DNA from 2 places in the Photobacterium kagoshimensis genome. Region 2 is predicted to be linked to the other one. Evidence: predicted binding sites of a transcription regulator. Region 2 holds the regulator's gene; the other holds the start of a gene.
The links. Region 2 encodes CRP, which controls carbon source genes, mostly activating them, when cyclic AMP is high. Its sites were predicted from a motif close to TGTGANNNNNNTCACA; they were not measured.
Positions count from the first base shown of each region.

Region 1: the regulator CRP is predicted to act here: its motif matches at 2,037-2,052, upstream of typA (translational GTPase TypA).

Region 1 is NZ_JAKJSO010000022.1:68,187-75,197, reverse strand. Features, by position in the region: gene typA (translational GTPase TypA) at 105-1,934, opposite strand; gene glnA (glutamate--ammonia ligase) at 2,451-3,860, shown strand; gene L4C35_RS19380 (DUF4124 domain-containing protein) at 3,985-4,554, shown strand; gene glnL (nitrogen regulation protein NR(II)) at 4,702-5,751, shown strand; gene glnG (nitrogen regulation protein NR(I)) at 5,791-7,011, shown strand, end outside.
Region 2 is NZ_JAKJSO010000012.1:130,183-137,193, forward strand. Features, by position in the region: gene L4C35_RS09990 (TIGR02444 family protein) at 1-303, shown strand, start outside; gene L4C35_RS09995 (LysE family translocator) at 369-986, opposite strand; gene L4C35_RS10000 (aminotransferase-like domain-containing protein) at 1,143-2,546, shown strand; gene L4C35_RS10005 (hydrolase) at 2,557-3,588, shown strand; gene L4C35_RS10010 (YheU family protein) at 3,677-3,895, shown strand; gene L4C35_RS10015 (phosphoribulokinase) at 3,975-4,844, shown strand; gene L4C35_RS10020 (OsmC family protein) at 4,939-5,343, opposite strand; gene crp (cAMP-activated global transcriptional regulator CRP) at 5,616-6,248, shown strand; gene L4C35_RS10030 (hypothetical protein) at 6,468-6,662, shown strand; gene L4C35_RS10035 (DUF1338 domain-containing protein) at 6,763-7,011, opposite strand, start outside.

The DNA of each region.
Region 1 (7,011 bases), on a different contig from region 2:
CCAAACCTTGCTCTGGTATGAGGAGTAATCCTGATCTTTAGCCATAAAAAAATCCCCCCACAGCATACGCTATGGAGGGATTTTTAACGGAGGTTAGCGGCTAATTACTTAGCTGCACGGCCTGCACGTTTACGATCGTTCTCAGTAAGCAATTTCTTACGGATACGAATGCTAACTGGTGTTACTTCTACTAGCTCATCGTTATCGATGAATTCTAGTGCTTGCTCAAGTGTGTACTTGATAGCAGGAGAAAGCGTTTGAGCTTCATCAGTACCAGATGCACGAACGTTCGTTAGCTGCTTACCTTTAAGACAGTTAACAGTTAGGTCGTTTGCACGGTTGTGAATACCGATTACTTGGCCTTCGTATACTTCATCAGCGTGCTCTGCAAATAGACGGCCGCGCTCTTGAAGGTTGAATAGTGCGTAAGTTAGGGCTTTACCCGTAGCGTTCGAGATTAGAACACCGTTGTTACGCTGACCAATTGTACCGCCTTTGTGAGCACCGTAGTGATCGAAAGAGTGGTAGATAAGACCAGAACCTGAAGTCAGTGTCATGAACTCAGTTTGGAAACCGATAAGACCACGAGAAGGCATCATGAAGTCCATGCGAACACGGCCTTTACCATCTGGTGCCATATCAGTCAGTTCACCTTTACGTAAACCGATGTTTTCCATGATACCGCCCTGGTGCTCTTCGATAACATCGATAGTCACAGTTTCAAACGGTTCCATTAGTTGACCATCTTCTTCTTTGATGATTACTTCTGGACGAGATACTGCTAGCTCGAAGCCTTCACGACGCATGTTTTCGATCAGGATAGATAGGTGAAGTTCACCACGACCTGAAACACGGAAACGATCTGGGTTATCAGTTTCTTCAACGCGAAGTGCCACGTTGTGTACTAATTCTTTTTGTAGACGCTCAAGGATGTTACGTGAAGTAACGAACTTACCTTCTTTACCCGCGAACGGAGAAGTGTTTACTTGGAACGTCATAGTTACTGTTGGTTCATCAACAGAAAGCGCAGGAAGTGCTTCAACTTCGTTGATGTCACAGATAGTGTCTGAAATTTTCAGTTCACCAAGACCTGTGATAGCGATGATGTCACCCGCTTTTGCTTCTTCAACTTCGTGGCGCTCAAGACCAAGGTAGCCAAGAACCGTACCCACTTTACCGTTACGCTTCTTACCGTCAGCACCAACGATAGTTACTTGTTGGTTAGGCTTAACTGTACCGCGAGCGATACGAGCAACACCGATAACACCTACGTAAGAGCTGTAATCAAGTTGAGATACTTGCATCTGTAGCGAGCCTTCAACATCAACGTCTGGTGCCGCTACTGTGTCAACAACAGCTTGGAACAATGGTTCCATGTTCTCGCCAGTTTCGCCTTCTTCCATTGTTGCCCAGCCGTTTAGTGCTGATGCGTAAACAACAGTGAAGTCTAGTTGTTCGTCAGTTGCGCCAAGGTTGTCGAATAGGTCGAATACTTGATCCATAACCCACTCAGGACGTGCACCTGGACGGTCAATCTTGTTGATTACAACGATTGGCTTAAGACCGTATGCGAACGCTTTTTGCGTTACGAAACGGGTTTGTGGCATTGGGCCATCAACCGCATCAACGATAAGAAGCACAGAGTCAACCATCGACATGATACGCTCAACTTCACCACCGAAATCGGCGTGTCCAGGGGTATCTACGATGTTGATGCGGTAGTCATTCCAGTTAATTGCTGTGTTCTTAGCAAGAATGGTAATGCCACGCTCTTTCTCGATATCGTTAGAGTCCATTACGCGCTCTTCAGCTTCGCCGCGACCTTCTAGCGTACCAGATTGCTGTAACAGCTTATCAACCAGGGTAGTTTTACCGTGGTCAACGTGAGCAATAATTGCGATATTTCTTAGTTTATCGATCTGTTGATTAGACATGGATTTCACATTCACTCAGAACATGCAGCGACCAACGGGTAGCTACTTGGTTAAAAAAACGGCTCATAATTTAACAGATTTTACGCCAAAACCCACGAAATATGTGATTTATATCACCAGCTTTTTGAATTTAATCTTTCAAATACTGCTAAACCCTTATAAACACTGGTCTCAGCGAAAGTTTGAGTAACGAAAAATACACTGTCATTTCAGCAAAGTGTCGCCGATAATGGCGAAAGTTCGTCCAGTAATGGAATTGACAACGACCCCGCCTACGATAAGGTAGTAGGCGCACTAAAAAGTGGCAAGCCACTAAATTGCACCACAATGGTGCATCTAGCTCACCATAATTGTGCAGAAAAGGATTCTCATCGTCTCAAAAACACCAAAAAAGGGCATTTTTTGGGACTTTAAAAATTGGCACACTTTTCGCTTAACTTAAATCAGTTAGCTCATAATGAGCAATGCACAAGTTTTGCGGCCAGTTGCCCAATCTAACACCGGAGGTTACTCAAGATGTCAGTAGAAAACGTACTAGCGCTGATCCAGGAAAATGAAGTTAAGTTTATTGACCTACGTTTTACCGATACCAAAGGTAAAGAGCAGCATATCTCTATTCCTTCTCACCAAATCGACGCCGATTTTTTTGAAGAAGGCAAAATGTTTGATGGTTCATCTGTTGCTGGCTGGAAAGGCATTAATGAATCAGACATGGTGATGATGCCTGACGCATCAAGCGCAGTACTCGACCCATTCACGGAAGATTCAACACTTAATATTCGTTGTGACATCCTTGAGCCTGCGACAATGCAAGGTTACGATCGTGACCCTCGCTCTATCGCTAAACGCGCAGAAGAGTTCATGCGTTCAACAGGCCTGGCTGATAACGTACTGGTTGGTCCTGAGCCAGAGTTTTTCCTATTTGATGACGTGAAGTTCAACACTGACATGTCAGGCTCTTTCTTCAAAATCGATGACGTAGAAGCCGCTTGGAACACAGGTTCTGATTTCGATGGCGGTAACAAAGGTCACCGTCCTGGTGTGAAAGGCGGTTACTTCCCAGTTGCTCCTGTTGATTCATCACAAGATATTCGTTCAGCTATGTGTTTAATCATGGAAGAAATGGGTCTGGTTGTTGAAGCTCACCACCATGAAGTAGCGACGGCAGGTCAGAATGAAATCGCAACCCGCTTCAACACGCTAACAACCAAAGCTGATGAAATCCAAGTGTACAAATACGTTGTTCACAACGTCGCACACGCATTTGGTAAAACAGCAACCTTCATGCCGAAACCACTGGTAGGTGATAACGGCAGCGGTATGCACGTTCACATGTCACTCGCAAAAGATGGCCAAAACCTGTTTGCTGGTGACAAGTACGGCGGCCTATCTGAAATGGCGCTTTACTACATTGGCGGTATCATCAAGCACGCTCGTGCCATCAACGCCTTTGCTAACCCAGCAACAAACTCATACAAGCGTCTGGTTCCTGGCTTCGAAGCACCTGTGATGCTGGCTTACTCTGCACGTAACCGTTCAGCGTCAATCCGTATTCCTGTTGTACCTAGCCCGAAAGCACGTCGTATCGAAGTACGTTTCGGTGACCCAGCAGCCAACCCATACCTAGCCTTCGCAGCAATGCTAATGGCGGGCCTTGACGGTATCCAGAACAAGATCCACCCGGGTGAAGCGATGGATAAAGACTTGTACGACCTACCAGCAGAAGAAGCAGCGGAAATCCCAACTGTTGCTGAATCACTACAGGGCGCACTACAGTCACTCGACGAAGACCGTGAGTTCCTAACATCTGGCGGTGTATTCTCGAACGACTTTATCGACTCTTACATCGAGCTAAAATCTCAAGATGTTGCGAAAGTAAACATGACAACGCACCCACTTGAATTTGAACTTTACTACTCAGTATAAGTAACTGATAAACAGCTCAGTATTTAAGACTTCGACCCGCCTCACAGGCGGGTCGTTTTATTATTGCCCCTCTCTGCCTAATCGCTAACCTCTACATATTCATTCTTTTGCTTTGGGTTATCGCGTGTTCAAACCATGGTTTCCTGTCATTATTCTGCTTGCTACCAGTATCACGACGCTCGCTCAAGCTACAATCTACACGTGGACCGATGAACACGGCACCGTCCATTTTTCTGACCAACCCAATGATCACGCCAAAGAAGTGAATATTAACGTTCCGCTACCTGCAAAAAAAACAGCAACCCAGGTCTCTTCCTCGCCCCAGCAAGCAAAATCAGCTCAAGGCGAACGTCATTTACTGTTTGATACTGAGCTCCCCCAGCACACTACGACTTCTAGCATCCAAATCATGGCGCCTTTGCATGAGCAAACCATCCGCAACAATGAAGGCATCATCACGCTTTCCGCTGTGGCTAATCGCACCATGGATAAAGGCCATAGTGCCAAGTTATACCTCGATGGCAAAGCCTATGGCAAAAGCCAAACCCAGCTCGATTGGCGTTTAGTCGATATTGATCGTGGTAGCCACCAGCTACAAGTTAAGTTATTAAAATACGGCAAGGTTATTGCATCATCAGAGAAGATCACTGTCTTTCTGCATCGCGCATCACGCCTTCATCCTAGGGGGCCATAGCCGCTACCATCAGGGAGTAAGCGCACAGTGTTAGCAACATAGCTATCACTCGGTAGACAGACAGGTTACACTTGATTGCACCAATATAGTGCAATGCGATTTTCTGAGGGCTAAACTTCAGAATGGCGCACCACAAGGAAGATAATCGTGACTGCTGAATTTACGCCGCTTATTTTAGATAATCTGGTGACTGCAATTGTGCTGCTCGACGAGGAGCTCACTATTCGCTACGTTAATCCAGCCACCGAGCAACTCTTTGCCTCCAGCCAGCGGCGACTCACTCACAGCCATTTCCCTGATTTACTGCAACACGCTTCACTCGATCTGGGCCTAGTTCAAGCCACCTTACAAAGCGGGCAGGGATTAGCCGATAGCGATGTTACCTTTGTTATTGATGGCCGCCACCACTCCTTAGAACTCAATGCGAGCCCAGTGTCATGGCAAAAAGAGCTACTGATCTTGCTTGAACTTAAACCTATCGACCAACAACGTCGGATCAGTCAAGAACAGAGCCAGTACGTGCAGCAGCAAGCGGCTAAAGAGCTGGTACGTGGCTTAGCCCATGAAATCAAAAATCCCTTAGGGGGGTTACGCGGCGCAGCCCAACTATTGGAAAAAACCCTACCCGACCCCAGCTACACCGAATATACCCAAATGATTATCGAGCAAGCAGATAGGTTGAGAAACTTAGTCGATCGCCTATTAGGGCCGCAGCGGCCAGGCAATCGTCAGGTCGATAATATTCACGTGGTGTTAGAGAAAGTGCGCCAGCTCGTGAGCCTAGACAATAACGATGACATCACCATAGCCCGTGATTACGATCCGAGCCTACCCGATTTCACCATGGATCCAGAGCAGCTTGAGCAAGCCCTATTAAATATCGTCAGTAATGCGGCGCTCGCATTGCGCGATACTTCACAAGGCCGCATTACCTTAAAAACACGCACTGCCCATCAAGCTTTGATCCACGGTAAGCGTTTTCGGGTCGCCGCAAAAATCGACATTATTGATAATGGCCCAGGGATCCCGAGTGATATTCAAGACACCTTGTTTTACCCCATGGTTACAGGTCGTGATGGCGGAACGGGCCTTGGGCTATCAATTGCCCGTAACCTGATCGATCAACACCAAGGCAAAATTGAAGTATTAAGTTGGCCTGGTCACACCCAATTCACCATCTTTCTTCCGATAAAATAATCACAATAACTTGGTCAACAACCAACTTAGGAGGCATATATGAGCAAAGGAATGATTTGGGTTGTCGATGACGACAGTTCAATCCGCTGGGTGTTAGAGCGCACCTTAATTGCCGCAGGCATGCACTGTGAAACCTTCGCCGATGCGGACAGCGTACTCGAGGCATTAGAGCGCAGCGTGCCTGATGTGCTCGTCTCCGATATTCGTATGCCTGGCACCGATGGCCTAACTCTGCTTAAAGGCTTACAACAAGATCACCCGACACTGCCTGTTATCATTATGACCGCCCACTCCGATCTTGATGCTGCCGTGAACGCCTACCAAGAAGGAGCTTTTGAGTATTTACCTAAACCCTTTGATATTGATGAAACCGTCAGCTTAGTCGAACGCGCCGTCAGCCATAGCCAAGAACAAAAGCGCCAGCAACCCGAACAAGTACTCAAGCCTGCGCCTGAAATCATTGGTGAAGCCCCTGCGATGCAAGAAGTCTTTCGGGCAATCGGGCGCTTATCGCGCTCTTCAATTTCTGTGCTGATCAACGGCGAATCAGGCACAGGGAAAGAATTGGTTGCGCAGGCACTGCACCGCCACAGCCCACGTAAACAAGCGGCATTCATTGCCCTCAACATGGCGGCGATACCGAAAGACTTGATTGAGTCTGAATTATTTGGCCATGAAAAGGGCGCCTTTACGGGCGCTAACAGCGTGCGTCAAGGTCGCTTTGAGCAAGCCAATGGCGGCACACTTTTTTTGGATGAAATCGGTGATATGCCACTCGACATCCAGACTCGCTTATTACGCGTGTTAGCCGATGGGCAGTTTTATCGAGTCGGTGGTCACTCACCCGTAAATGTCGATGTGCGGATCATTGCGGCGACTCACCAACACCTTGAGCGCCTTGTTGCCGAAGGGGATTTTCGTGAGGATTTATTCCACCGCCTCAATGTGATTCGGGTGCATTTGCCAGCACTTAAAGATCGTCGCCAAGATATCCCCCAACTGACCCAGCATTTCTTACAGCGCGCGGCTGATGAATTGGCGGTTGAGATGAAAACCCTGCACCCAAGCACCGAGACAATATTGTCTGAGTTAGATTGGCCCGGTAATGTGCGCCAATTAGAGAATACCTGCCGATGGCTCACTGTGATGGCCAGTGGTAAAGAGATCCTGCCTGCCGATCTGCCACCTGAATTAAGCCAGCCAACGGCAACAATGCAAACAGGCGACCAACCTGATTGGCACCATGCTTTAGCTAACTGG
Region 2 (7,011 bases):
ACGAGTGAACAACGCAGCCAATTAACCTTGGCTTTAGCACCGACCGATAGCTTGTTGCAGCAGTACCGCACTATGCGCCGTGCGTTAAAGCCACAACTTGACCAAGCGGGCTACCAGCAGTTAATGGATTTTGAGCTAGCAGTAGAACGTCAGCAGCAACACGACTTGATCGCCCTACTCAACACCCTGTCACTGTCGACACTGACAGAGCAAGGGTATCCAACAGCTGTTACAACCAACTTGGTACGCTACTGCCAGTCACTGGATGCGCTCTCTTTGGTTGAAAAACTGCAAGCGCGCTAACGCCATTTCATGGTTCATCTTCAAATAGAGGAGTGTTTCTCCTCTATTTTTCTATCCTGCTAGCTCTATTGCCAAATCATCACCACGCAACCCGCCGTTAATACGCCCATTAGGCCATTGAATATTTTCCGTGTTTTCGCCTGTGCCAACCAGCGCCGAATAAAAAGGCCAAAGCCAGCCCATAGCGAGACACAGGGGTAACAAACGAAGAAGAAAATAGCCGCAATTGCCATGACCGAGTACCAATACAGCTCCCCACTAAAGGTGAAAGTGCTGATAGCGGTGACCGACATCATCCATGCCTTCGGGTTAACGTATTGAAAGATAGCCGCAGCCATAAAACTCATCGGCTTCGCTTCTTGCTCTGTATCCGTCAAACCACTGCTTGAGACCCCTATCTTCCACGCCAGATACAAGAGATAACCACTACCAAGCCAACGCAATCCATCATGCAGAATAGGAACCTGCACGAAGATAACCCCAAGCCCAGCGGCAACCAATAAGATCATCGACACCAAACCACAGCCAATTCCCAGCATATGCGGCACAGTACGCCGATAGCCAAAGTTCGCGCCCGATGCGGTCACCATCAAGTTATTCGGCCCAGGCGTACCTGTCATGGTCACCGCAAAAGTGATCAACGACACAATAAATGACCATTCAAAAGACAATATCGGTGACATGGTAAATTGCATCCTTCATCAATACAGAGTGAATGAATCAACACCCTTTAAATTGTATCGATACAATTTAAGCTTAAGGTTGTTAATTCGCGCCAAATTGCGCACAATCACACCATAACAGCGCCGTTTTATTGGATCAAAAGGTTTATTGTCACCATGACAATCGAAACATTCAGCCCTATAAGCACCACAGATCACCCAAAAAGTGACCCTATTTATCGCCAGATAGCCCAGCAGATCAATCAGTTGATCCTCAATGGCACCTTAACGAGTGGCGAAAAGCTCCCCACCCACCGTGCCCTTGCAGATCACCTCTCAGTGACAGTCGGCACAGTCACCCGTGCGTATGCCGAAGCAGAGCGCCAAGGGTTAGTCGAAGCCCGTATTGGCGCGGGGACTTTTGTCAGCCAAGCCAATAAACCTAACTGGGTGTACAACTACTCAGAGACACCACCGACGGATGGCTGTAATTTTGGCTATAACATTCCGCCACAGCTGGATCGGGCCGATATGCTAACCCAAGCGATGCAGACACTTAGCCAAGATCCTCAACGACTAAACCAACTGATGCTGTATCAAGACCCACAAGGCATTGCAGCGCATCGCCAGCTTGTTGCCCAGTGGCTTCAACAAAAAAGCATCGCCATTGATGCAGAACGCATGCACTTCACCTCGGGTGGACAGCACGCTGCACAATTAGCACTTTCTGCTTTTTGCCACAGTGGCGACACAGTATTAGTGGAATCGGTCTCGTACCCGGGTTTTCTGAGCTTAGCTAAGCAACAGCAAGTCACAGTGAAAAGTGTTGAAATGGATGCCGAAGGCATGATCCCCGCTAGCTTAGACAAAGCCTGCCAGCTGTATCAGCCACGGTTAATTTATTGCACCCCGACGCTGCAAAACCCAACAACCGTGACCATGAGCGAACAACGCCGTCGTGATATTTTGGCGGTATGCCAACAACACCAAGTGCTGATCATTGAAGATGACGTCAATGGCTTAATGCCCACTCATCGGCCAAGCCCGCTCGTCAATCTTGAGAGCGAGCAAGTGATCCACATCGGTGGATTATCCAAATGCCTCGCACCTGGGCTACGTCTTGGCTATATTCAAGTACCGACCCGTCATCAAAAGCGCCTGAATATGGCCTTACATAATCACAGCTTGATGATCAGCCCCCTACTGAGTGCTTTGGCGTGCGAATTGATCCAGCAAGGCGATGCGGATCGTATCTTGCAACAGATCAGACATGACATTGCGGCGCGGCAACGGCTCGTGGCCCATTACCTGTCAGCATTTACGCTTGCTCATGACAGTGCCAGCTTTCATGTTTGGTTGACCTTGCCTGAATACTGGCGATTGAGTGATTTTGTCTCGGCAGCTGAACAGGCCAAGGTCACGGTTAAATCGGCCGAGCTCTTTACGCCTCCGGGATGCACCACACCGCCCGCAGTACGATTAGCGATCAGTGCACCAGTGAACCATCAACAACTGGAGCAAGGGCTACAGCTCCTCGGTGAGTTACTGCGCACAGACCCTGTTTCTGACTTTCCATTATAAGGACGCTACGATGACGGCTGCATTTATTCCCGCTGCGGGATTAGGTAATCCACACCTACAAACATTATTGCCACGCTTTATTCGTCGCAAACCGCTATTCACACCACACACTCAGCGGCTGGAAACCCCAGACGGTGATTTTCTCGATATCGCATGGACAGATGTGCCAAGTAACCATCAAGAAGTGAATAAAACCCACAACCACTCACCACGGCTGCCGATTATGATCCTGTTCCATGGATTAGAAGGCAGCTTCAATAGTCCCTATGCCAACGGCTTATTGCACGCCGCAATGCAGCAAGGTTGGTTGGGCGTCATGATGCACTTTCGTGGCTGTAGTGGTGAGATGAATCGCCAAGCCCGAAGTTATCATTCAGGTGAAACCAGCGATGCGCGCTTTTTTATTCAATGGATTAGACAACAATTTCCTGACTCACCGCTATTTGCGGTTGGCGTGTCACTGGGTGGTAACATGCTAGTTAACTACCTTGCCGAACATGGTGATGACAGCGAGCTATGCGCGGCACAGGTCATTTCGCCCCCGTTAGATTTGGGCGCCTGCGCTGAGCGTATTGAGCAAGGCTTCTCTAAAGTCTATAAACAATACCTACTCAGCTCGATGAAAAAGAACATCAGCAAGAAGATGAACCTGTTGCCCGATGCGCTACCTTTAGATCAATCTGGTATCAATGCGATTAGCACCCTGCGCCAGTTTGATGATCTGGTAACTGCGCCGCTGCACGGCTATCAAGACGCCAGTGACTATTACCAGCGTTGCAGTGGCTTACAGCGTTTGCATCAGGTCACTGTGCCCCTGCGTATCATTCATGCCAAAGATGACCCTTTCATGACCCATGATGTTATCCCTTCACAGCCGCTCCCAGCACACATTGACTATCACCTGAGTCCTAATGGGGGCCATGTTGGCTTTTTAACGGGATCATGGCACAAACCCACCTTCTGGCTTGAAGCAACCGTACCCGCTTGGTTTACCCCCTATACCACGGCAACCGTAGGCACCAGCGAGCCGAGTAACGCCTGACACGGCAAGCTTTACTTGCCATCGACAACCTTAACCACTGATAATAATGTTATCAGTGGTTAACTCTCCCTAGCAGTAAGTGGTTGTTATGATTATTCCTTGGCAAGACATCGCTCCCGACACCCTCGATAACCTGATCGAGCACTTTGTTCTACGCGAAGGCACCGATTACGGTGAACACGAAAAAACCTTAGAACAAAAAGTCCAACATGTGCGCCAGCAGCTGGCCCAAGGGGATGCGGTTGTGATGTTTTCTGAATTGCACGAATCCGTCGATATTAAGCTTCGTCGAGATCTCAATTTCTAATACTCGACCCCGCTTACACTTGATCTAATCGCAACATCCTGTTAATAACTCATCGTTAATCTTAACGACAGGGTTTGTCATGTCTGCAAAACACCCCATCATTGCAGTAACAGGGTCATCCGGTGCGGGCACCTCGACCACTTCAGAAGCCTTCCGCAAAATGTTCAATATGATGAGCATCAATGCCGCTTGGCTCGAAGGCGATAGCTTCCACCGCTTTACACGGCCTGAAATGGATGTCGAAATTCGTAAAGCCAAAGAGCAAGGCCGTCATATCAGCTATTTCGGCCCCCAAGCGAACGATTTCCCGCAACTCGAACAGTTTTTCCGCCAGTATGGTGAAGACAGTAGTGGTAAATTCCGCCGTTACCTCCATACCTTTGATGAAGCCGTGCCTTATAACCAAATGCCTGGCTCCTTCACGCCATGGCAAGCACTGCCTGAAAATACCGATCTACTCTTTTATGAAGGTTTACATGGCGGGGTGGTCGACGGTGAAACCAATGTTGCGCAGCATGTTGATCTCTTGATTGGCATGGTACCAATCGTCAACTTAGAGTGGATTCAAAAAATTGTTCGTGACACCCGTGACCGTGGTCATTCCCGTGAAGCTGTGATGGAATCAATCGTCCGCTCAATGGATGATTACCTTAACTACATCACGCCACAATTTTCACGGACTCACATCAACTTCCAGCGCGTTCCCACAGTGGATACCTCGAACCCTCTCAGTGCCAAAGGCATTCCGAGTCTGGATGAAAGCTTTGTGGTGATCCGTTTTCGTGGGATCAAGAATGTCGACTTCCCGTATTTATTGTCGATGATCCAAGGTTCGTTCATGTCACGCCACAACACCTTGGTGGTACCGGGCGGGAAAATGAGCTTTGCGATGGAATTGATAATGCGGCCCCTGATCCAACAGTTGATTGAAACAGGCAAAATCGGCTAGCGTCAGATCAGAACCCGTGAAGCGATAGGCGACAAAAACGGAGACATTCACGTCTCCGTTTCATCACGCATCAACGCCTTGCGCATTCATCAATTTATGCCGCGATCACTTCATAGGAATGGGTCAGCTCAACCCCCTCACCTAGCATCAAACAAACCGAGCAATATTTCTCAAGTGAATTGGCGACCGTTTGCGCCACTAAACCTTCATCAAGATCATGTCCCGTCACGACAAAATGCAAATTCGCCGATGTGAAAATGCGTGGTGCCGTTTCGCGGCGCACCGAGGAAATTTGTGCTTCGCAGCCCGTGATACCTTGATCGGCAGATTGTAACCCATCTACTACATCGACCGAGCTACACCCCCCCGCAGCCATCAAAACTAACTCCATCGGGCTGGGTGCTTTTTCGCCACCGTTGCCGTCCATCACCACACTGTGACCCGAATTTGATTGGGCAAGAAATGTCATTCCTTCTACCCATTTCACACGTGACTGCATTGCTTTCTCCTTAGTGTTTTGGCGTCAATTCTGCATAATCTAACAACCGTGTGATCATGTGCACACTTATGAGTACAAAATGACGATTTCAGATAGATCAATATCAAGAAATGCCGACCGAAAAAAGTTAAACTCTCAATTAATTATTCAAGTGAGCTTGCAGCCCAGCGGCTGACTTAATATCCTAACCAGCGAGCAATTCTATTGTTAAGCCCAGACTGAAATTATAGGGATGTCGTTGTTGGGCAACAAACGCAGAGGAAGTTAGTAATATGGTTCCAGGTAAACCTCAAACAGATCCAACACTAGAGTGGTTTCTTTCACATTGCCACATTCACAAGTACCCATCAAAAAGCACTTTGATTCATGCGGGTGAGAAAGCGGAAACTCTCTACTATATTGTAAAAGGTTCTGTTGCTGTTCTTATCAAGGATGAAGAAGGCAAAGAGATGATCCTTTCTTACCTAAACCAAGGCGACTTCATTGGCGAACTTGGTCTTTTCGAAGAAGGTCAAGAACGTACAGCTTGGGTTCGTGCTAAAACACCTTGTGAAGTAGCCGAGATTTCATTTAAGAAATTCCGCCAACTTATTCAAGTAAACCCAGATATCTTGATGCGCCTTTCGGCACAAATGGCTAACCGCCTTCAAGTAACAAGCCAAAAAGTGGGTGACCTTGCATTCTTAGATGTGACAGGCCGTATTGCACAGACGCTACTAAACCTAGCGAAACAACCTGATGCAATGACACACCCTGATGGCATGCAAATCAAGATCACTCGCCAAGAAATCGGTCAAATCGTGGGTTGTTCACGTGAAACCGTTGGTCGTATCTTGAAGATGCTTGAAGAGCAGAACCTGATTTCTGCACACGGTAAAACTATCGTGGTATACGGTACTCGTTAATCTGTTGATTCATCGAATATCGCTAAGAAAAAGCCGCTTTTGCGGCTTTTTTCATATCTGAAGCAGCCATACCTCTCACGTATATCTAAATCCAAATTTGCTAACCTTGTCACTGAATCTTCACTTGCTAACCCCGCCACCTTTGCTACATTGTGCATAACAGGCGTTAGGGTGATACCACCAAGAATTCAGAACAATAAGCACAGTGGACTTTACGATATGGATATCGAACGTTTTTCTCCGTACAACACCAGTTCCCGACCACCAACCGCGATTGCCCCATTACCGACCACGGTCGAAATGACAGGCTTTAGTGGTCAGCGTCACTTTCTCGAGCAGCACATTTCATTGGCGAATACACCACAGCGTCAAGAAGGCTCGCAGTGGTCACCGCCCTTAGAAAGCCTGTATTAATACAACGCCAGATAGCACAAAGGCCATGCTATCAACATGGCCTTTTGCCGTGATACCCATACAGATTTTGCTGTGGTGTCATTGTCAGTCAAACCGCGCTTTAGCTGTCTGTACTTTCAAATATTTTATCGGCTGATGCGGCAACAAATCCGGTATAAATTTCACCATCGGGTTGCGAGTAACGCTTGGCAAATTCATAAAAACCACCGGGGATCGTTTTCACACCATCTAAAAAGGCCACAGGCACTTTATCTGCCATGGTTGAAGACTGCTCAAGCATCTCTTCTGGGCTGCCTTTCACTTCACCGCCCGAGGCATTGATCGCAAAGCCATTATGCGCCAATAAGTG